DNA from 4 places in the Paenibacillus sp. FSL H7-0442 genome. Region 2 is predicted to be linked to each of the others. Evidence: a T-box and tRNA genes for the amino acid it is inferred to sense, from the RefSeq annotation. Region 2 holds a T-box; the other regions hold tRNA genes.
The links. A T-box is a leader RNA that pairs with one kind of tRNA and senses whether it is charged. The one in region 2 lies ahead of argS (arginine--tRNA ligase), so its partner is inferred to be a tRNA-Arg.
Positions count from the first base shown of each region.

Region 1: it encodes a tRNA-Arg, which carries the amino acid that the T-box ahead of argS (arginine--tRNA ligase) is inferred to sense. The anticodon was not compared.
Region 3: it encodes a tRNA-Arg, which carries the amino acid that the T-box ahead of argS (arginine--tRNA ligase) is inferred to sense. The anticodon was not compared.
Region 4: it encodes a tRNA-Arg, which carries the amino acid that the T-box ahead of argS (arginine--tRNA ligase) is inferred to sense. The anticodon was not compared.

Region 1 is NZ_CP151963.1:4,362,685-4,368,651, forward strand. It holds gene tig (trigger factor) at 1-831, opposite strand, end outside; gene MHH57_RS19185 (hypothetical protein) at 975-1,883, opposite strand; tRNA gene MHH57_RS19190 (tRNA-Arg) at 2,141-2,214, shown strand; gene MHH57_RS19195 (hypothetical protein) at 2,527-3,606, shown strand; gene MHH57_RS19200 (exodeoxyribonuclease III) at 3,623-4,387, shown strand; gene MHH57_RS19205 (hypothetical protein) at 4,474-4,797, opposite strand; gene MHH57_RS19210 (hypothetical protein) at 4,824-5,102, opposite strand; gene MHH57_RS19215 (GH1 family beta-glucosidase) at 5,121-5,967, opposite strand, start outside.
Region 2 is NZ_CP151963.1:2,197,314-2,203,280, forward strand. It holds gene MHH57_RS10110 (nicotinate phosphoribosyltransferase) at 1-1,404, shown strand, start outside; gene MHH57_RS10115 (MogA/MoaB family molybdenum cofactor biosynthesis protein) at 1,471-1,986, opposite strand; gene MHH57_RS10120 (four-helix bundle copper-binding protein) at 2,251-2,580, shown strand; T-box leader at 2,658-2,914, shown strand; gene argS (arginine--tRNA ligase) at 2,977-4,707, shown strand; gene MHH57_RS10130 (S-layer homology domain-containing protein) at 4,970-5,938, shown strand.
Region 3 is NZ_CP151963.1:4,425,595-4,431,561, forward strand. It holds gene hsdR (type I restriction-modification system endonuclease) at 1-1,437, opposite strand, end outside; gene MHH57_RS19440 (transposase) at 1,548-1,742, shown strand; tRNA gene MHH57_RS19445 (tRNA-Arg) at 2,428-2,501, opposite strand; gene MHH57_RS19450 (DUF4870 domain-containing protein) at 2,676-2,969, shown strand; gene MHH57_RS19455 (hypothetical protein) at 3,294-3,653, opposite strand; gene asnB (asparagine synthase (glutamine-hydrolyzing)) at 3,817-5,661, shown strand; gene MHH57_RS19465 (XTP/dITP diphosphatase) at 5,757-5,967, opposite strand, start outside.
Region 4 is NZ_CP151963.1:209,834-215,800, forward strand. It holds gene whiA (DNA-binding protein WhiA) at 1-97, shown strand, start outside; gene MHH57_RS00930 (HPr family phosphocarrier protein) at 234-503, shown strand; gene MHH57_RS00935 (SIMPL domain-containing protein) at 775-1,536, shown strand; gene MHH57_RS00940 (DUF4163 domain-containing protein) at 1,779-2,885, shown strand; gene clpP (ATP-dependent Clp endopeptidase proteolytic subunit ClpP) at 3,013-3,609, opposite strand; tRNA gene MHH57_RS00950 (tRNA-Arg) at 3,820-3,894, opposite strand; gene MHH57_RS00955 (sugar-binding domain-containing protein) at 4,164-5,201, shown strand; gene gap (type I glyceraldehyde-3-phosphate dehydrogenase) at 5,296-5,967, shown strand, end outside.

The sequences.
Region 1 (5,967 bases), 2.2 Mb from region 2:
ATCCAACAATTGCTTTTTCAAGTCTTCCTTGAATTCAGCCAGTGTGTCAAATTCGCTTACATCTTTAGCAAATTCATCGTCCAGCTCAGGAAGAACTTTGCGTTTCAGTTCGTGAACTTTCACTTTGAATACCGCTTGTTTGCCAGCGAGGTCAGCAGAATGGTAGTTCTCAGGGAACGTTACTTCAACGTCCTTGGAATCGCCAGTGTGCAAACCAACCACTTGCTCTTCAAAACCAGGGATGAATGTGTTAGATCCCAGTTCCAAAGAATACTTCTCAGCTTGTCCGCCTTCGAATGGTACACCGTCCACGGAACCGTCGAAGTCAATAATAGCTGTATCACCGGATTGAGCAGCATCTTCATCAACGACAACCAGTTCAGCATGACGTTGTTGCAGGCGCTCCAGTTCTTGAGCCAGTTCTTCGTCGCTTACTTCGAGTTTGCTTACAGGCACTTCTACGCCTTTGTAATCGCCCAAAGTCACTTCAGGTTTAACAGTAACCTTTGCTTTGAACTTGAAAGATTCGCCTTTAGCAAATTGATCAATTTCAACGTCAGGGCTGTCAACCGGGAAGATGTCCGTTTGCTCTACAGCTTGGCTGTAAGCTTCTGGCAACAGGATGTCAATTGCATCTTGGTACAGACTTTCAATACCATAGCGTTTTTCAAAGATAGGACGTGGTACTTTACCTTTACGGAATCCAGGTACACTTACTTGTTTTGCCACTTTATTAAAAGCTTTGTCGAGTGCAGCGGCTACACGATCCGCGTCAACCTCAACTTCAAGAACCCCAAGGTTCTTCTCTATTTTCTCCCAAGTTGCTTTCATTTTATGCTTTCCCCTCCAACAAAATCTTCACTTAGTTTTCATTACAATCAACGCACACAAAATAACCACTATAGTATATCTAACATTACTGTCTTTTTCAAGAGCAGCCCTTTGAATGCTTCACAGGTAAACGTTTCCGGTCACTAAGGAGTGTGCATTCCCGCCGCTACGAATAGTCGCATCGACCGATACGCCTGCTCAAAACGGAAGCGCAACGCATCTGTAATGCCATATATAGCACGGGTTTCTTCCTCATTATTATTACCGTTCAAACTTTCCGAAACGGTCTGATGGAGTGCTGCAGCCCAAATATCCGGCATTCCGTCCTCTTCCACCAACATGGATCTATAATCATTCGTACCGTATACTGCCATCACAAACTGTGACCACAACTCCTGTGCAAAATAGAATAGTGTAGGCTCGTGCACCTCAGTCTGATCAGCCACCCGTTCCAAAATACGCATAATCGACTCTGGAAAATCACCAGGCTGTAACGGAACCGTTTCAATGTCGATTTCCGCTTGTTCATCACCCCGTCTGATTTCTATCGTCCCTTCCATTCCGCGTCGTCGCATTGTCTGTAGAACACGGAATTGAAGTAAAGGATGGATTTCCCGGTCCATAATCCAGCGAAGCAAGGCATCGTCGATTTCTGGCAGTTCCAAATAGGACAACTGCTCCAACGCTAAAATCGTCTGTTCGGATAAGGGTTCATCCATAGCCATCCGCAACAGCTTGTTGCCGTAGCCCGCATCCTGCTCCTGCTTAAAGCGTGCATGACGGCGAGCTAACTCTACTTCACTGACCTCTTCTTCCACAGCGTCCGTTATCGCCCCGCTGTCAGCGTACTGTGGAAATGCAGCTTCCAGCCATTGTAATAGAGCGTTCCATTCATCGTATTGCTTCTGCTCCTGTCCCTGACACTGCATTAAAAAACGCAGCATCGCCATCGCCTCTCCGTAACGTTCGTTTTCAAGCATCACAGTAAGTTGGATTTGATAATAGTCCAGTGTCTTCGGAAACAATACAATATTATTTTCTTTTGTCGTCACCTTGGAGTCCTTTATTCAAGGCACCCCCTCTCCTTCACAAGCTCAAGTATTTGTAGATTATATGAGAAACAGTAGCCGAAGTCCAACCACTCGTCTTACACATATTCACCTGTATTCTAACATACCCTTTTATAAGGCAAAAAAAACTACGTCTACTCAGAATTTATGCTGTATAAAGCCTAAATAAGCGATATATGCAAAATAAGACTTGAATTTCTTTTATCCATATGATATATTAATATTCGCTTGAATTTTATGTCCCAGTAGCTCAGCTGGATAGAGCAACGGCCTTCTAAGCCGTCGGTCGGGGGTTCGAATCCCTCCTGGGACGTCATAACAAGAAGCTTCCATAATGGAGGCTTTTTTTGTTCTCATGAGATAACTCACAGGGTAACGTCGGCCCATCGGCATCGTTAGCCTATACTTCGCAGTCAACCATAGGGAGAGTATCTCTCTTGATAAATTACATCAAAAAAAAGCTTCCGCAAGGGAGCTTTTTTTGATGATAAATAATGTAGAAAGAATAGTCTGCCACGCTACTTTAGGCGCTGGTTTCAAGTCACTACTCTTTCAATAAAACGCAGATATTGCTATCATCTATCATGTTACACCATTTTGAAGTAAAGGAGGTTGGCTGACTCCCTTGACTACGAATAAACTCCAAAAGTCGCGGGAAATTCATCGTTTTGTTGCCACTTTGCTTTCTATATTAGGTACTGGATTGGGTATGTTTTATCTCGCCATTCCTTCCTATATGATTGGAGGAGCGGCTCTGATCATCACACAGGGAATTCTGATCTATTTTACATTATTTTCTCTCGGATACCTGCTTATTATTTCGGGACCGCTGGCCATTATTCTCCACATTTTAGGCATTATTTTTACAATACGATCTTTTCAAATTACAAGCAATGTGGGTAGCGCGCCGACAAGTGCATCGTTGCCTTCCAAATGGCGCATGTTGCTCAGTCTCACTGTGGGGGCTACACTTCTACTTCTTGCAGTCACAATGAAATACGTAGATATTATAGAACCTTTTACACAAACAGGTGAAAATAAACGCAACGTAGCCGCAGAATCAGAGCAATATCTGGAGCAGAAATACGGAGAGGACTTTCAAATTCAAAATATTAGCTATCATAGTATTCCCTTCACTGAATATACCATGGAGGCGATCTCTAATCGTCATCCTTCCGTCCTCTTTAACATGACCAAGCGTCCTTATGAGGATGTCCCATTTAGAGAAAAATATCTTAACGCCCTTTGGGAGAGCCAACTGGACATGAAGCTCAAACCTGTTATACAGAAGCTATACGATGATGCAGCCGCTGTTCATTCTGGGGTGCAAGAAGGGGAAACAGATAAAATGATCAAAGAATACGACGATTTTAAACTGAATCCCGAAGCGGTCGGCGATCAATATATTCGTATAATTGTATTCGAGGATCTAACTGACTCAGGATTGTCATTGGAAAAAGAACGGGTATTACAAACTGCAAAAGTTCTCAAAACAGTGTTGGCCGGAAATAAAGCCTCATTAGACATCGAATACTTCCCTTCGGCTATGAATACCAACCGAAACCTTAAGGCAATAGAACTAAACGATTATATGTTTGGTCAGGACCATTTTGATGAAAAGACCTATGAAGTCCAGATAGAAGACATTTATAAGCTTATGTCAACAAAGGATATACAAATCACATCGCTTGACCGCGTGAAGTAGCAAGGAGATTAATCAAATGAAATTAATATCTTGGAATGTAAATGGCTTAAGAGCCTGTGTGACCAAAGGGTTTTATACTTATTTAAAAGAAACGAATGCCGATATTTTTTGCGTACAGGAAACGAAGCTTCAAGAAGGGCAGATCCTCATGGAGAACATGGAGGAATACACACAATACTGGAATTATGCTGAGAAAAAAGGATATTCCGGCACGGCTATTTTCACCAAAATCAAGCCGCTCTCTGTGCATTATGGACTTGAAGAAAATGAAGAACCGGAGGGCCGAACCATCACTTTGGAATTCGAAAAATTTTATCTCGTCAATGTGTACACACCAAATACCAAACGGGACTTATCCCGACTGCCCTACAGACTGGAATGGGAAGACCGTTTTCGCAGCTACCTGCAACAACTGGATGCTTTGAAGCCTGTCATCGTGTGTGGAGACTTGAACGTAGCTCATCAGGAGATCGATCTCAAAAACGCCAAAGCTAACTACGGAAATGCCGGTTTTACGCCTGAGGAACGGGAACGCATGTCACAGCTGCTAGACGCCGGATTTATAGATACCTTCAGAACCTTTTATCCTGACCGGACGGATGTTTATTCCTGGTGGTCCTACATGCCAAAGGTGAGAGAAAGGAATATTGGCTGGCGGATCGATTACTTCCTCGTCTCGGAGAGACTTCGTTCGCTATTGATGGATGCGAACATTGATTGTCATATTACAGGCAGTGACCACTGTCCTGTGATATTGGAGTTGCAAGATATTTCAGCATAAGTCCCCTGCCCTGACACAAGGATTTATGAAACTTTAAAAAGCGGTCATGCTCTGTTATTGCAGCATGACCGCTTTAATGAATGGAGCTATGTCCCCAAATATACCTCGATACGGGAAATCAACCGCTCTCTCACATCTTGTGCCTCTTTATGATCTAATATAGCCTGTCTTATCGTCTTCTTTTCGCCACTAGCGTAATGCAGTACATACTGGGTCACTATGCATTCCGGTGGATAAGTATCCTTGCGATCCGTATTAAAATAAGTCACCTGACAGCTTCCGAGAAAACAGAAAGATAGCTCACCTGTAGCTGTGAACAGCCAGCCTGGCAGCTTGGGCTCCAGCTTCAAGGATAGGCCCCTATGATCATAGCCAAACGGCTGCCCGCCCGTCATCATCCATATCCACATATGAATAAATTCTGCCGTAGATCCGCTCAGCCTCGCGATATATCCCGTTCCATGCAAACTTGCATCAGGATTAGCACTGCTAGCAATAAAGGAGCTGTTCGGTTGGCCGGAAAAAACTCCATGATAGCTCCATTCTTATCCTCCACACCAAAGCTCGCAATTCCTTGTCCACAATTAACATAATACGCCCACAGAGGAATTCCCTGAACACCAGCAATACCGGGTAGAAAACTGGAAAAGGGCTTGGCCTGCGCAAAATTCTCAATCACAAAACGTCCTTGATCGTCAAAATAATACTGCTGCATCGTGCACCCCTTTTCTTTTTAAAACCCGTTATTCGCCATCATTTGCTTGAACCACAGCGCACTTTGTTTGGGTGTCCGTTCCTGCGTATCGTAATTGATGTGTATAATACCAAAACGTTTGCTGTATCCCCAGGCCCATTCGAAGTTATCGAGGAATGACCATACAAAATAGCCCTTAAGCTGACCTCCCTCCCCAATAAAGCGATGGCATGCCTTTAAATGTTCCTCAATGTAATGCTGACGCCCAATGTCTTCAATCTTTCCATTCACCAGTTCGTCCTTCATCGCTGCTCCGTTTTCTGTAATCAGGATGGGTAATCCTCTGGTAAAATCCTTCTCAATCCGTGTCAGCAGCTTATAAAAGGATTCAGGGTGAATCTCCCATCCCATATCCGTTACCGGTTCCTCTATGGAAATCTGCTCGACCTGAAGCAACGAAGCGTCTGTAGTCGCTCGAATGATACTGCGGGCGTAGTAGTTGATGCCCAAAAAATCCCCTGGCTGCTGAATCAGCTCCATATCACCAGGCTGTACAAAATCCAATCCGTTCAAATGCTCCCCGTACCATTCCACCATATCCTCAGGGTATTTCCCGTTAAACAATGGCTCGGCAAACCAACGATTAATAAAGCCATCCTGCCGGACAGCAGCGGCTACATCCTCGGAGTGTTCAGAGGCTGCATCGACATGCTCCATGTTCAGCGTAATACCGATATTGCCCGTCAGGCCCTTTTCCTTGTGTAAGTTCATGGCTATCCCGTGACACATCAGAATATGATGAGCGGCAGCAAGAGCTTCCCTCCAGTTCTCATGGCCGGGGGCATGCTCGCCTGTGCCATAGCCCAAAATAGAGGCGCAGTAGGGC
Region 2 (5,967 bases):
CACTGGGTGAACGGAAGTCACCAGCGTAAAGCTGTGTTCGAGGCGTATTTTCGTAAACTCCCTTTTGGTAATGGATATGCCGTGTTCGCGGGTCTGGAACGCATTGTGAATTATATTGCAAATTTGCGGTTTACAGAAGAGGACATTCGCTACCTGTCTGAACAGGAGGAGAAGTACGATCCCATGTTCATGGAGGCGCTTCGCCAGTTTAAGTTTGGTGGAACGGTCCATTCGATGAAAGAAGGGGCCCTTGTTTTTCCCAACGAGCCTCTGGTCCGTGTTGAAGGAACGATTATGGAAACGCAGCTTGTCGAAACGGCATTGCTGAATTTTATGAACTATCAGACACTTATTGCGACAAAGGCATCGCGCATCAAGCAGGTGGCAAGTGATGATACACTGCTCGAATTTGGAACACGGCGTGCGCAGGAAGCAGATGCAGCGATTTGGGGAGCACGAGCAGCTTATGTGGCTGGTTTTGACGCGACTTCTAATATGCTGGCAGGCGAACATTTTGGAATCCCGACGAAGGGGACACATGCACATTCATGGGTGCAGACCTTTATGACGGAGCAGGAGGCGTTTGACGTGTATGCGAAGGTATTGCCAGATCAGGTTACACTGCTGGTAGACACCTTTGACACGCTGGAAAGCGGGGTTCCTCATGCGATTCGGACAGCAAAAATGCTGGAGAGTCAGGGCAAGCGTATGAATGCAATCCGTCTGGATAGCGGTGACTTGGCTTATCTATCCATTCAGGCACGAGAAATGCTCGATGCTGAAGGATTAGATTACGTACAAATTGTAGCTTCCAATGATTTGGATGAAAATACGATTTTTAACCTGAAAGCCCAAGGGGCACGTATTGATGTATGGGGTGTAGGAACACAGCTTATTACGGCTTCAGATCAACCATCGCTTGGCGGGGTATACAAGCTGGTTGAACGTGAAGTGGATGGCGAAATGTTGCCGACGATCAAGATCTCGGGGAATCCAGAAAAAGTATCCACACCAGGCAAAAAGGATGTATATCGCATTGTGGATAAGAAGAAAGGGAGAGCTGTAGCCGATTATATTTCTTTTCCGGATGAAGAGCGTCCGCGTAATGGTAAGCGCCTGAAGCTGTTTAACCCTTTGCATCCGTATATGAAGAAGTATGTAGAAAATTACGAAGCCGTGCCGATGCTTGAGCCTATTTTTATAAATGGACAGAAGGTATATGAGCTTCCCGAGCTGGATGAAATTCGTGCCTACCATACTTCACAGTTGAAACTGTTCTGGCCAGAATATTTGCGGAAGCTGAACCCTGAAATTTATCGTGTAAATCTGAGCGAGAAGGTATGGGAGCTAAAGCAAAAGCTGATCGACAGCTATATGCAGCCCGAAGTTGAAGAAAAAGAATAGTTGGAAGAGGCACCTCATGAATGCATGGGGTGCCTCTTTGTGTTGGAGCATGTAGGAAATAGGAGCTTATTTATAAATTTCTCTCATCACATGTCGTAGCTCAGGGACAATAATGCGTTCCATTGCCAAACGAACGGCTCCGCGTGAGCCAGGCATAGAAAATACAGCTGTCTGGCCCACAGTGCCAGCTACAGCCCGGCTTAAGATAGCTGCTGAACCAATGTCCTCAGCAAAGCTTAAATAACGGAAGATTTCCCCAAAGCCAGGTAGTTCCTTATCCAGTAGAGAAGAGACAGCTTCATATGTAGTATCACGTGGAGAAATACCGGTACCACCTGTCAAAAGAACAGCCTCGATGTCATCCTGTGCCGCTGCTTCGGATACTAACTGCTGAATACCTTCGTAGTCATCCTTGACGATGACATATCGAACAACTGTATATCCATTGGTTTCTAGTAGATCCATGAGCAGTCGTCCCCCAGTATCTGTTTCCACGGTGCGTGTGTCCGAGACAGTCACGACCATGCAATTCACTTGTTGGGGGGATTCCTGACGGTGTTCCTCTACAGAAGACATATTCATTAAAATGTTCACTCCTTGATCGGTGGTTAGACATACACTTTTTACAATAGAGCAATGACTGAGCGTATGCAAGTCAGAAACAGGGGCTAAAAATCTATGTGATTAATATCCTTGCATTTGCACACTGGAATATAGTACACTTCCTTACATAAGTCGGGATTATATTGTTTTGTTTTATTATTGAAAGCGCGCACATCAAATGATTAACCTCAAGGGACAGCGGGTAATAGTACAGCAGGGTCAACAACTGGGAGGTAATGTAATATGAATCATTCATACCAACAATGCGTGGATGCTTGCCTGGAATGTATGAACGCTTGCAATGTATGTTACGTAGCGAGTTTGAAGGAATATGATTTAGCTATGCTGCGTGAATGTATTCGAGTGAGTAGGGAATGTGCAGAAATATGTGGATTTGCTGCCCAAATGCTGCAGCGTGGAACGGATTTTGCCGAGCAAATCTGTGAGCTGTGCGCCAAGGCCTGTGAGGTATGTGCTGCTGAATGCAGCAAGCATTCCCATGATCATTGCAAACATTGTGCAGAAGCCTGCCGTCGTTGCGTTCAGGCCTGCCGCCAATTGGTGGCAGTGTAATTACATATATGGAACTAGTGCCTGAAGAGGAAATAAAAGGTTGCTTTCTACTGAATAGGTTTGTATAATGATTGGAATTAACGTCATGGAACGGGAGAGTAGCAGCGAAGCCATATCATTACAGCGAGCCGGAAGAGGTGGAAGCCGGTATGAGATCCGATGTGAAGCGCACCCGGGAGACGATTGATCCAACGAGCAGAACTTCTAGTAGATCAGCCCGGCAGACACCGTTATTAGTCATTGGAGTGAAATCGCGATTTGTGTAGTTAGCTTTAGCTGCACAACCGATTTACGAAGAGTGGTACCGCGGGATATTGAAGTTCTCGTCTCTTGAATGATTTCAAGAGGCGGGGGCTTTTTTTGTTAGATTCTATAAAAAGAAGGAGAGAGATCATCATGTTAATGAGGATTGCTGCTCAAGCGATATTAGCCCATACGGGCTTGGAGGAGAAAGAAATTTTATCTTTATTTGAGGTGCCTCCGCAGCCTGAATGGGGAGATATGGCGTTTCCGTGTTTTGTGCTGGCTAAAAAGTTTCGAAAGTCTCCGCAGCACATTGCACTGGAATTGGCGGAACTAGTAGGCCATAAAGAAGGTTTAACCGCTTCAGCATCGGGTGCCTATGTAAACATAACCTTGGATCGATCGGTTCATATTCCGCTTATGCTTGCTGAATTGAGCAAGGCTGATTTCCTCAGGCCTAATATCGGGAACGGGCAGCGGGTAGTTATTGATATGTCCTCGCCTAATATTGCCAAACCGTTTGGTATCGGTCATCTTCGCTCTACGGTTATCGGTGCTACCTTGTATCGCATACTTGGTGAAACAGGTTATGTACCTATTAGTGTGAATCATCTTGGGGATTGGGGAACACAGTTTGGTAAGCAAATTGCGGCCTATAAAAGATGGGGAAATGAGGAGCAGTTACAACATGATCCGATTGGTGAATCGCTAAAGCTATATGTGCGTTTTCATCAGGAAGCCGAGCATGATCCGACTTTGGAGGATGAAGGGCGCGAGTGGTTCCGACGTTTGGAACATGGGGATGCTGAGGCTCAACAACTATGGGAGTTTTTTGTTGAAATCAGTCTGGGTGAATTTGATCGTATGTACCAGCGTCTAAACATTACATTTGACCATGTGCTGGGAGAAAGTTTTTACAATGATAAGATGCAGGCAGTTATTGATCAATTAAGAGCAAAAGGATTGTTGGAGGAAAGTGATGGGGCGCTCGTAGTTCGCCTGGAAGACGAGGAACTGCCTCCGTGTCTTATTCTGAAAAAGGATGGAACCACCATTTATCCGACACGTGATCTGGCAACAGCGATTTATCGTCATGAAGTGATGAAGGCTGATCGGTTGCTGTACGTCGTTGGTGGAGAACAGAAGTTGCATTTCCAGCAGGTGTTTGCGGTGCTGAAGCATGCAGGGGAGGCATGGGCGGAGCAATGTGAGCATGTGCCGTTTGGATTAATGCGGTTTGCGGGTAAGAAAATGTCCACAAGACGTGGCAAGGTTGTGAAGCTGGAGGAGGTGCTGGATGAAGCTGTAGCGCGTGCTCAAGGCATCATTACTCAGAAGAACCCTGGTTTACAGGAACAACAGGCAATAGCGGAGAACGTTGGAATTGGGGCGATTATTTTTGGTGATTTAAAAAACAACCGGCTGAATGAAGTGGACTTTTCGTTGGAGGAGGCGCTGACCTTTGAAGGCGAGACCGGGCCTTATGTGCAGTATACTCATGCGCGCATACGCAGCCTTCTGGAGAAAGCTCACGCTCGCGCCGATGTTGATGTTAACACTAACCCTAGCTACAATGACCTTGTCCAAGATAGCCATTCTCGTGATTTAAATGACGTATCGGATGAAATATTGGGTGACGCAGGTTGGGCGCTGCTTAAGCAATTGGGTCGCTATCACGGGCAACTGATACGTGCGGCTCGCCAACTAGAGCCTTCGGTAATTGCGAGATTTGCATTGGATACGGCCCAGGCGTTTAACCGGTTTTACGCCAAGGAAAGGATTGTCGATGGTGGACAATGGCGTATTCAGTTGGCGGAACAAACTGCGGATATTCTGGCATGCGCGCTGCAACTTCTTGGTCTGAAAGCACCGAATCGGATGTAAGCAAAGCGAACGAAGGGAGCGAGTTTTTGCTGGCGGGATGACTGCTACCCATACTTGGCTCTTCTAAAGGAATACTGTAAAAGATTAATCTGTTGCAGCCACTTTTGGGTATGCATAAATGTTGTGAGCAGAAAAGAGTTAGACGGGTACACTAATCGCAGGAATTCCACCGTTTTGCAACCAATTTGTGTATATTTGAAACATTTGATGATTCTATTGCGTCGGTAAGTGTAGAAGCAAAGTAAACATGGAGGTGTATCTCATGAAAAAGAACAAAAGTGTGACAGCTGCCCTGCTTGTCGTCTGCTCATTGGCAGTGGCTACGTCGGCTTCTGCTTTTCTGGATATAAAGGGAGCTGAACAGGAGAAGATCGTAAACTCACTTCAGGACAAAGGAATTATTCAAGGAATAACCAAGGATAAATTTGCACCGGATCAAACGCTCACGTATGCACAAGGAGTACACTTGGTTGTTCGTGCAATGGATCTTCAGGTGATGCCTGATTTCACAACGGGTTCCTTTGCAAACATTCCGGCTTCCGCATGGTATGCTCAGTCCTATCGGATTGCAGCCCAACACCAAATCCCTTTGTCACCAGATATTGATCCAAGCACTCGTATGACAAGAGAACAATTTGCTAATATTCTGTATAAAGCAGTGAGTGCAACGGGTGAATATCCAACTGTCCGTATGTACATTAATGTAGCGGATGGCAAAAAACTAGATCAGGAATCAAACGCAGCAATTCAATTCCTACTGTTGACCAAAATTGCAAAATTGGACGAACAGAGCAACTTTAACCCGGATCGTAAAGTAACCCGGATGGAGGCAGCAGAAATGGTCTATAACGCATCCGAATTTGTGCAAAATCATAAACCAGTTGAATCCACTCCTGAAAATCCGGTTGAGCCTGCAGATCCGGGTCAACAAAATAACATTAGTATGAGTATAGAGAAGGCGAATGACCAGCAGAACAAAGTGACAATTACTCGTTTGCAGGCACCTAATCCAGGTTACGGCATTGAAGTGGATCACATCGACTACGTAGATGATACAAATGCAGTAATTTACTACAAGTTGACTAGTCCAAAGCCAGGGGAAATGAATATTCAGGTCATTACGGATACCCACACAAGTACAATGGTAGACAGTAAGTATAAGGTTACGCTTAAAGCAGTAGATGGAACAGTGCTTCCGCCCACAGGAACGGGCACGTCTGTAGCTAAATAAAATTACAAGCCATACGTTATAGATATAAA
Region 3 (5,967 bases), 2.2 Mb from region 2:
AACTGTTGCAATTTGCAACTTTGTTTCCACATCTGGTGTCATATCTTCAAGTGATTTCACATCATAAATCGATGAAAACGGTAAACCATTTTCCATCTTAGAATCTTTTAAAGCATCTGCCGTTTGTTGACCTAGTGAATTACGATCGACTAAAAATAATATTCGACGACATTTCTTCGCTTTAATTAAACGATACATAAGAGCGATTGCTGTACGGGTTTTCCCTGTACCTGTTGCCATTGCAACAAGCATTTTTCTAGCTTCTTGCATTAATGCTTCTTCTGCTGCTAATACTGCTTTTTGTTGGTAGTCACGTAAACCAAACTTCGTAATATCCTCGTTTTTTAAGCTTTCATTTGCTTGTCTATCATCCACGTCTAATAGCATCTTTAAATCTGATGGTGAGTGCCAACCTTCTAAAGCATGGGATCGCTTCGTTTGATTACGTGCATCCCAAAACCAAATACCCGATTGATCTTCAAGCTGTCTTAAATACGGTCTACCATTAGAAGCAAAAATAAACGGCACTTTATATTCTCCATTTGATGGCAATAATTCAATACCTTCTATTGCTTGTACTTCACGTGCATATACTTTTGCTTGGCTTTCAAGTGCTGATGGAATATCACGATGCTTTGCTTTTGCTTCGACAATACCGACCAATTTCAGCCCAATGAATAAAGCATAATCCGCATATTTCGAACCAACTTTCCATTCTGCTATCGCCATATTTTTATTTTTTTCGGGCATCGTTTTATGTTTCTTTTGATTATATTTTTCTGTATCAACAAGCCAGTCAGCTGCACGTAATTTATCATCAATTAAAATACGTGTTTGAGCTTCTGATAAACGATGCTTTTGAATATGTAGCTTTGATTTTTCTTTACGTCTTACACGTACATCTTTTGTAATTTCATCCTTTGTAATTGTATCAAGCTGCGTTAGAAGTTCTTTTTCCTTTTTAGCAATTTCTTCTTCTAAAGCTTGCACCTTCAATTGAAGCTCCTTAGAACTCTCTTCTCTTTCTGGCTCTCTATATGTAGGTGCGACAAATTCCCAATCAATATATACTTCCATAAACCAAATCGAGATTTGATACGCCAATGCTAGTAACTGTTTTGCTTCTTCTGTCGTACCATAGGATGCTTCATGAGAAGCGGTATTCCCTTTTCTGCGTAACGTGTGGAATATATCTAACATTTCTGGCTCTGCTAATCCTTCTTTTTTCATTGTATTTAAACGGTCTACTTGCCTTGTATCATACGCTTCACGAATGTTATCAGATGCTAAAACAGCTTTTGCAATTGATTCACCTAATAAACGTAATTTCATAATGGAAGTATGCGGATCATTATATAAATTATGCTCGGCACTTTCTCCAAGCTTCGCTAATACTTCCCATTCTCCTTTAAAAAAAGAAAAGTTACTCATTATCATCATCCACCACTTTTCTAAGTATTTGATTTAATTGTACTATAATAGGAATTATTGGACTAGGAGAACAAACATTTCAATAAAGCTTATCGTTTCGAAGTTTTAGTCGTGGTATGTGTTCAGAGCGAGTCTGTAAAATATATTGCGTCAATCTGGATGCCACCCACTTCAAGGGCAAACAAGACGGGGCCATGATCAACAAGGCCGCCTACATGGTCATTGGCATCGATTTGGACGGAAACAAGGATGTGCTAGGCATGTGGATTGGTGAGAATGAGCCCTCAGTTCTGGCTGAGTGTGCTGAATGACTCAAGAATCGTGGAGTTCAAGACATTCTCATTATCTGCGTGGATAACTTGTTCGGGTTTCTCTCAGGCAATTGCAGTCTGCTATCCTAAACTGAAATCCAAAAGTGTGTCATTCACCAAATCCGTAGCTCCACTCGGTAGTTTCGTACAAGAATATTAAGAAAGTAACTGCCGACTTAAAGCCCATTTACAAGACAGCTACCGAAGAAGGCGCCATACTTGAACTCGACCGTTTTGAGGAGGTCTGTGGAGCCAAATATCCCCTTATAATCCGTTCTTGACGAACTATTGGGATGAGCTCGCTACCTTTTTTTTAAATACCCGCTAGAGATTCGCAGACTCATCTACACCACCAATAGGATTGAGCGTTACCATCGACGTCACTCGAAAATGGACAGGTCGTGTCCAAAACTGAGGCCAAATGTTGCTCCAGATGTCGGTCTTTTTCCCCGATCGGGTCGGTCAACACTTGCGATAAATCGCTACTTCCCCCTCGGGGGAATCTGTGCCTAAAAGAGTTTTCACAAAATTTTTGACAGACCCTCCTTTTCAGAGGAACTGTCCCACTTAGCTTGACAATCCGTAATATAAAAAAAAGGGATTCTGCATCAGTGACCGAAGCCCTGACCGAAGCCCTAATTTCTCACAAATCCATTATATCAACGGTTTGTGACTGATTAAATTACGTCCCAGGAGGGATTCGAACCCCCGACCGACGGCTTAGAAGGCCGTTGCTCTATCCAGCTGAGCTACTGGGACAAGATGGTGATCAATAAAACTTTATGTATTCAGCGCATTGATTATTATATCACATTTCGAGCAACTGTCAAAAGCATTTTTTTCATGATGTAGGGAAGCTGGCTGCAAAGGAATCATTTGGACGCTAACGGGGTATTATGTACAAAGAACCATGCATAAAGGAGGGGTTAATCCGTGAGAGGTCTTTTGTCGTCACTTTGTTATTTCAGCATTTTCTTCGCACCTTTTCTAGTGCCTGTCATTGTGTGGATTGCAGTACGGGACGAATATGTTCAGGGACATGCAAAAAAAGCTATTTTATCGCATATTTTCCCCATTATTGCGGCGATTCCGCTAGTGTATTTTATTATAACGGCGAATCATGCAGGTTCAGTGATCGGGTTTGTACTGCTATTCGTAGTGGTCTATCTCGGGGTTTTTGTGTATAACATCTACAAAGGAATTATGACGCTGCGTGAAGCGGCTTAGTTCAAAAGAAGCCTCCTATATTCCGCAAATTTGGCGGGATACAGAGGCTTCTTTAGGGTTATTTTTGATGAGTTGCTGTTGCTATTTAGTTCAATGGCTATGGCTACTTATTTATTCCCAAAGCGTTTAGGGCTTCTACGTACCTCATGTCTTACGTTTTTCTCCAGCACTTCTTCTGCAAACTCATTGTTATGAATATAACTGCTGCCTTTATTTTTCTTATAATTCGCTTTGCCGTCTATGATTTCCCCCTCCTTTCACGCTGATCCGGCGATGGCGCCGGGGCCCAAATCAACAAAAGCCGAGGCATAGCACACCATATCCTCATGCCCCGAACTCCTTGGCGAACTCTGTACTGAGTTGCCCATACGAGAGCAATTCTTTTTTGAACTTCTCTCGCTCCTCACCAGCAGTAATGTGTGTAGAATCGGTAAAAGCCTTGTCTGTCACTTCCTCAAATGCCGAATGCAGGTTATTGTCGTACCAATCCAGCTCCAGATCGGCGTCATTGCGGATGATCCGTACCATGTCGTAGTCATGCTGACCATCCGTCTGATCCTTGGCCGTGATATAGACCAGCAGTTCCGGGTCATCCGCGGCACCAGGCCGCACCTCTACCTCAGCGCAACGCACTCCGTCAAGTTCAGTGAAGCGGCGGATTTTGGCATCCTTGATGTAGTACATGGTCTTCCTCCTTCCTTGCGAGTAGACGGGTTGCCCCATCAGTAGTTTTCGGAACGGACAGACATTTTATGCTTCTTTTCGGCATATATACTGTTGAACTGGGGATTTAGTTTTTGATTCATTCCAACACTGGATGAACACGATAAAGAGAGGATGAACAGACATGTGCGGAATTACAGGTTTCATACAGTGGAACGGAGACTTAATGCATCAATCTGAGCTGCTGCTGAATATGACACAAACGCTCTCCGATCGCGGACCAGATGCTGCGGGTACCTGGATATCCAATCCGTGTGCCTTCGGACACCGAAGACTGAGCGTTATGGACCCGGAAAATGGCGCTCAACCCATGATCCGGCAGCTGGAGGATATCACTTATACGATTGTATATAACGGGGAAATATATAACGCGCCTGAGCTGAAAAAAGAGCTGCAACAGCGCGGGCATTTTTTCCGTACACAATGCGACACGGAGGTGCTGCTCGAATCCTATATCGAATGGGGCCCCGAATGTGTGGATCGGTTAAACGGCATTTTTGCGTTTGCAGTCTGGGATAGTGAGCGGGAGCAGGTATTTCTGGCACGGGATCGGCTGGGAGTGAAGCCGCTATTTTATAGCCAGACCGAAGAAGTATTCGTATTTGGCTCAGAACCCAAAGCACTGCTTCAGCATCCAGCGGTAGAAGCAGCAGTGGACGCCGAGGGATTGGCTGAAATTTTTATCATCGGGCCTGCACGTACCCCCGGACACGGCGTCTATTCGTCTATGAAGGAGCTACGCCCCGGGCATACGCTAACTTACAGCCGCGACGGCGTGCGCATTCAAGCCTACTGGACACTGGAAAGCATTGCGCATGAGGATAACACCGAAGAAACGGCGCTTAAGGTACGAGAACTGTTGCTGGATACGGCGGAGCGGCAGCTCATTTCGGATGTTCCGGTGTGCACCTTATTGTCTGGCGGGTTGGATTCAAGCGCTCTATCCGCATTAGCTGTCGATTATTACAAACGTACCGGGCAGGGACAAGTTCATACGTATTCGGTCGATTATGTGGATAACGACAAGCATTTTAAAGCCCATGCGTTTCAACCCGGAGCCGATGCCCCCTGGATTCAGCGGATGGTGGATGAATTAGGGACAAATCATCACTGGATTGAATTCGATACGCCAGAAGTTGTAGCAGCTCTGAACAACTCCACGCTAACGCGGGATTTACCCGGAATGGCGGACGTGGATTCGTCACTGTATCTCTTTTGCCGGGAGATTAAAAAAGGAGCTACGGTCGCTATTTCCGGCGAGGCTGCGGATGAAGTTTTTGGCGGATATCCTTGGTTCCACCGGGAGGATATGCTGAATTCGGGTACATTCCCGTGGGCAGTTGCACCCGACATGAGAGCCAGTCTGTTGTCTCCCGAAGTGCGGGACTGGATCAAGCCGCTGGAGTATTTGAACGACCGCTACTCCGAAGCGGTAGGAGAAGTGCCGAAGCTACCAGGAGAAACAGGAAAAGCTGCACAAATGCGCGTTATGTCCTATTTGAACATCACCCGCTTTATGCCTACTCTGCTGGACCGCAAGGATCGGATGAGTATGGGAGCCGGACTCGAAGTGCGGGTGCCGTATTGCGATCATCGATTGGTGCAATATGTATGGAACATTCCGTGGAGCATCAAGATGACAGGCGGACGTGAAAAAGGTATTTTGCGCAAGGCGCTTGAGGGTGTACTGCCGGATGATGTGCTGTATCGCAAAAAAAGCCCATATCCCAAAACGCATAACCCTTCCTACCTTGAGGCTGTGAAAAGGCAGGCGCTGCAGCTACTGGATGACTCCTCTTCCCCACTGATCAAGCTGATTGATGCGCAAAAGGTACGCGATATTGCCGCCTCACCAGAGGCATCCACCAATCTGCCTTGGTTTGGTCAACTGATGTCGGGTCCCCAGTTGTTTGCCTATTTGGCCCAAGTGGATAACTGGTTGCGCACTTACAAGGTAGCTATTCGATAAGCTAAAAATACCAAAAAGGCTATCCGCAGCTCATGACTGACGGATAGCCTTATTTCGTTATGTGAATGGGGGATGATTTCGCCCCTGCTACCAAGCTATGCCTGTGGATTACCCAGCTTTGTTGCCAAATTACGCAGAGCTATCCCTCGGTGACTGATAGCCTGCTTTTGTTCCAACGTCAGCTCGGCCATTGTCTTCTCAAACTCTGGCAAATAAAACAGCGGATCATACCCAAACCCACCGCTGCCGGCGGTTTCAGTAGTAATCCAGCCTTCCACGGAACCTGTCGATTCCAGCGTCTCGCCA
Region 4 (5,967 bases), 2.0 Mb from region 2:
CAAAGGGGTCGTGAGTAAATCGGGTGTAAATCATCGGCTTCGCAAAATTGATGAGATGGCTGACAAAATCAGGGGCGAAAATGGCCTGATTCCGTAAAAAGAATGTCGGTGGGGCTTTTAGCCCCGGTTTTTTTAGTTTTTTTTCTAGTGTCTGTCCCGGGTTAATGTTATAATGTGATAAATAAAATGGAGTAAGTAGTGTCCAGATTTATTTGATGAGGGGGTAAGCTGACATGTCAAAACATCCGGTAGTCGTACGTTTGAAAACAGGACTGCACGCCAGACCTGCTGCGTTGTTCGTACAGGAAGCGAATAAATATTCATCTGAGATTTTTGTGGAAAAAGATGACAAAAAGGTTAATGCCAAGAGCATCATGGGTATTATGAGTCTTGCCATCAGCACAGGTACTGAAATCAATATTAGTGCTGAAGGTGCGGATGCCGAACAGGCTGTAAACGCTTTAGTAAGTCTGGTTAGTAAGGTAGAGCTGGAAAATCAATAAACAAAGAATTGCTTGTAATATAGTGTATGATCTTAGTGAAAAGCCCCTTTGGGGCTTTTTTTATATCCAGAAAAAAATCCTTCGAACACTCCTCAGCTAACTGTTTTATTGTGGATTTATTGGATATAGAGGCCGTATTAAGTTCAAACTATAAATAATGAAAATCCTCGTGGTCATGCTCTGTTTCGGAAATTTGTACGCTTGGCTGCAACCTTTTTCCGTCTTTTCCGTCTGGAAGGTACAAACATTTACTAGAAAGAGGCTGAATTCAATGAGACTTTGGACAAAAACAGTAGCCACAGCAGTTCTCACAGGTGCATTAATAGCAGGGGGAGTAGCAGGAGGATTATGGACAGGGGCAGAGCGTGCTTATGCTGGATCAACAGCTTCGACGGTAAACGGTGTAATTAATGTGATTGGAAGCGGGGAAGTATTGGCAAAGCCCAATATTGCTTATCTCTCTATCGGTGTACAATCGGAAGGGAATACGGCAGCCGCTGCTCAAAAAGCTAATGCTACAAAATTGAACAAGGTTACACAACTGCTGAAAGAAAAGTGGAGCATCAGCGGAGATGACATTCAGACCAGCCAGTTTTATGTACAGCCTAACTACACCTATAACGAAAAAGAAGGGCAGAAGCTCAAAGGCTACACTGCCAACCATACACTTTCCGTTAAATACCGCGATTTGGATAAAATAGGTCAGTTGTTGGATGAGGCGACCAAGTCCGGAGCCAATAACGTAGATAATGTTCGTTTTTCGGTGGAAGATCCTTCGACTTATGAGGAAGAAGCCATTACTAAAGCATTGGGAAGCGCACAATCTAAAGCCAGTGCTGTAGCTAAAGCGGCCAAACGCGGATTAGGTGCTCTTGTGAATGTGACGGTAGATGGCGGAGAAGCACAAGTCTTTACACAACGTGAAAATGCCATGTCAAAATCGCTCATGGATTTAGCAGGTAGCGGGACAGACATACAATCGGGGCAAGTAACAGTGAAAGTTCAGGTGTCGGCTCAATACGAAATGAACTAATATTAGATCATCAAACGAAGCCACAAGCGGCCTGCATCATGCGCAGGCTGGCTTGCTGGCTTTTTTTGTATACCGAAACCTTTTTGTAATGAGTCTGTCATAGCTAAGGGTTATTAGGTGTACAGATTGAAATCGGGGAGTGTACAGATTGTAAACTACATACAATGGGGTATAGATATAATAAGTAAAGTGATTATTTACACATAGACAATACAGAAATAATAACAGGAGGAATACTTAATATGAATAAGCATACGAAAAAATGGGGTTCAGCACTGCTGGCAGCAGGGATTTTAGCAGGAGTTGCAGCTGTTCCCGTTTCATATATCCAGGCAGCATCGATTAAACAGCAGCAAGCGGCAACACAGCAACCAGGAATCACTATCCAATGGAATGGTAAAACGTTGCCCGCTAAAGGTGTTCAAGTGAACGGGAGTACAATGATTCCGGTGGCCGCACTGCGTGACAGCTTGGGGATTCCAGTAAGCTATGATGCGAAAGCAACGACCTATACCGTAGGTAGCGGGTACAATAAACTTTACATTATGGCTTCTTCCTCGGATGCCTACGTCAACGTCAATGGAATCAATACACGTAGTATGGATGCCAAACAGATCGCTGGGAAGCTATACATTCCTATGAGTCTGTTGAAAGACTATCTAGGCATAGATGCTCAATGGAACGCAGCTCAGAAGACAGTAACGCTAAGTAAAAGTCAGCTAAACCCGATCACAATTGCGTCTCAAACACTTCCAGCTTCGAGTAATGCGAAGGTATCTTACAAAGTTAAGTATCCGCAAATCAGCGGCAGCCAGCTGAATCCTGAGGCAGAGCAGGCCATTAACCATGTGCTTAAAAAGCATGCAGAGGGTATATTGGCAGCAGGCAAAAAGATGGTGGCTGAGGGAGAGGCTACAACAGAAAGACCATATGATTTCGAAAATGATTTTGCAATTGCCTATAACAAGGACGGTATTCTAAGTGTGATTATGCAGGATTACTCGTATATGGGTGGCGCACATGGAATGACGGTACGTAAAGGATATACGTTCTCGCTCGCTGATGGTAAACTGCTGCAGTTGTCTGACGTATTGAAGGCGAATCCAAATTACAAAAAGTTCCTCAATGCTGATTTGAAGAAAAAAATCGATGCGCTTCAGGCTGGTGAAGGATTCGGTAAATTTAAAGAGTTGGCGGCAGATCAGAATTTTTATGTGACGAACAGTGGAGTAACAATCGTGTTTGATTTGTATGATTATGCGCCATACGCGTATGGAATTCCGGAGTTTACCTACTCGTTCGGTCAACTGCTGCCTCAAGGCGGAAAGCCTTTTGCGGGACAGATTTAATAGTAGAAATGAGTAAGTTGGACTGTCTATACTCTAAAAAACAATAAAGCAAAAAAGCTGCCTACCGGATAATAACATCCGGAGCAGCTTTTTCATTTACCAGCTATCGAGAGGCAAATTTTTTCTCTTATACACCTTCTGGAGAGGAGCTAGTTAGCACTTTATCAATAATACCGTATTCTTTGGCATCATCAGCAGACATGAAGTAGTCACGGTCTGTATCTTTTTCAATACGTTCCAGTGGTTGGCCTGTGCGATCTGCGAGAATGCGGTTCAGTTTATCACGCATTTTCAGAATGCGGCGTGCGCGGATTTCGATATCCGTTGCCTGGCCTTGTGCACCACCCAGAGGTTGGTGAATCATAATTTCACTGTTTGGCAAAGCGAAACGTTTACCTTTGGCGCCTGCATTCAGCAAGAACGCGCCCATGGAAGCCGCCATACCTACACAAATCGTAGATACATCAGGTTTAATGTATTGCATCGTATCGAAAATGGCCATACCAGCTGTAATGGAACCGCCAGGACTGTTAATATACAAGTGAATATCTTTTTCAGGATCTTCGGCAGCCAAAAACAGCATTTGCGCAATTATAGAGTTGGCTACAACGTCATTGACGTCCGAGCCTAACAAAATAATGCGATCCTTTAACAGTCTGGAATAAATGTCATAGGCGCGTTCGCCGCGGTTACTTTGTTCTACTACCATAGGAACATAGCTCACGTCAAAAAACCTCCCTTAAATATCGTTAGTGGATTTGGTGGACATGCCGAGTACACGTCCCTTATTTATAAACTGTTACCGTATTAACCACATGATAAACAATTTCAAACAAAAAGTCAAAGAAAGTCAAACTAATGATTAAAAAAAAGAGCCCTCAGCGCTCTTATTGGTTAAAACATTATATAGAAGCATTTAAGCGTTCATTTAAAATGGCGCGCCCGCGAGGAATCGAACCTCGATCTCAGGCTCCGGAGGCCTACGTCATATCCGTTGGACCACGGGCGCATAGTTGATTCAATGCAAACAACTAACTAATTAAACAGCTAATTGGAAACAAAGATGATTATATGATATACAGCAGTGAATTGCAAGCTTTTATTAAATGCGCATATTCAGACAAATGGTTGAGAAATATAGGTTCAGATAGACTTGCATATGGAGCAAATATTGGTTAAGATATACGTGGGACTTAAAAAGTTATCCCGGGACGTTTTAAGACCAGTTAGAGATAGAGCATTAGAGACAGAACTTAGAAGTGTGCGGGAGTGGAAAGCATGCGAAAGATATTAGAAATACAGAAGCAGCTTCTGCCCGACCTCATGGATGTTTTGAAAAAAAGGTACACGATCCTGCATCAGATTATGCTGTCCGATGTTGTTGGACGCAGAACACTGGCAGCTTCACTGAACATGACCGAGCGCGTGTTGCGCGCCGAAACCGATCTTCTTAAAGCTCAGGGGCTAATTGAGATTGAGAGTGTAGGCATGAAGGTGAGCAAAGCAGGACTGGATCTGCTGGAACAGCTGGAGCCGATTGCGAACAACTTGTTCGGCCTGTCCCAATTGGAGGACCAGATTCGTCAAGCCTATGGTTTGAGGAAGGTGGTTGTCGTTCCAGGGGATTCGGATGTTTCTCCGTTAACAAAGCAGGAGCTGGGGCGCGCTGGAGCAAAAGCGTTGCTAAGTGTTATGGACGACGAGGATGTGGTCGCTGTAACAGGTGGCACGACGATTGCAGACGTGGCGGAACAACTGGCATTGCCTTCTAATGGCCCCCTTAAGGGTGGGTGGTTTGTACCGGCACGCGGGGGTTTGGGAGAAAGCATGGAAATGCAGGCCAACACAATTGCTTCCACAATGGCTCGCAAGGTCGGCGCTCAATACCGTCTGCTCCATGTACCGGATTTGCTCAGCAATCATGCTTACAACTCCTTGCTTGAAGATACGAACATTCAGGATATATTGAGCCTGATTCGCGAGAGTCGTATCATCATTCACGGGATAGGCAACGCCATAGCGATGGCACATAGACGTAAACTTGATCCCGAAACCTTTGCCCAGATCAGCAGTGAAGGGGCGGTAGCCGAATCGTTTGGTTATTATTTTAACGAAGATGGCGTCGTTGTTCACAGAATGCTGACGCTTGGACTCCGATTGGAGGACATTAGGCGTACCGATACGGTTCTAGGTGTAGCTGGAGGCAAGAACAAGGCGGCCGCTATTCATGCGGTACTGCGTTTCGGGCAAGAAGACATTCTAGTCACCGACGAAGGCGCTGCTGTTGAGATTGTAAGTCGTTATTTAAATGATTAATATAGGATTTATGAATCGTGTTGTCTTGACAGGCTTTCGGGTCTGTCTTGAATATATAAAACTAAACTAAACGAACTTTGGGAGGAACTCACTCATGACAGTTAAAGTTGGTATTAATGGTTTCGGACGTATTGGACGCCTTGCTTTCCGTCGGATTCAAAACGTGGAAGGTATTGAAGTAGTAGCAATCAATGACTTGACAGATTCCAAAATGTTGGCACATTTGTTGAAATATGATACAACACAAGGTAATTTCCAAGGACAAGTAGAAGTACATGATGGCTTCTTCAAAGTAAACGGTAAAGAAGTTAAAGTTTTGGCTAACCGCAACCCTGAAGAACTCCCTTGGGGAGACCTGGGTGTAGACATCGTTCTGGAATGCACAGGTTTCTTCACAACTAAAGAAGCTGCTGAGAAACATTTGAAAGGCGGCGCTAAAAAAGTTGTTATCTCCGCTCCAGCTACTGGCGACATGAAAACTGTCGTTTACAACGTAAACCATGAAATTCTGGATGGAACTGAAACTGTAATCTCTGGTGCTTCTTGCACAACGAACTGCCTGGCTCCTATGGCTAAAACACTGCAAGATAAATTTGGTATCGTTGAAGGTTTGATGACTACAATTCATGCTTACACTGGCGACCAAAACACTTTGGATGCTCCACATGCTAAAGGTGACTTCCGTCGTGCTCGTGCAGCAGCTGAAAACATCATTCCTAACACAACTGGTGCTGCTAAAGCAATCGGTTTGGTTATCCCTGAGTTG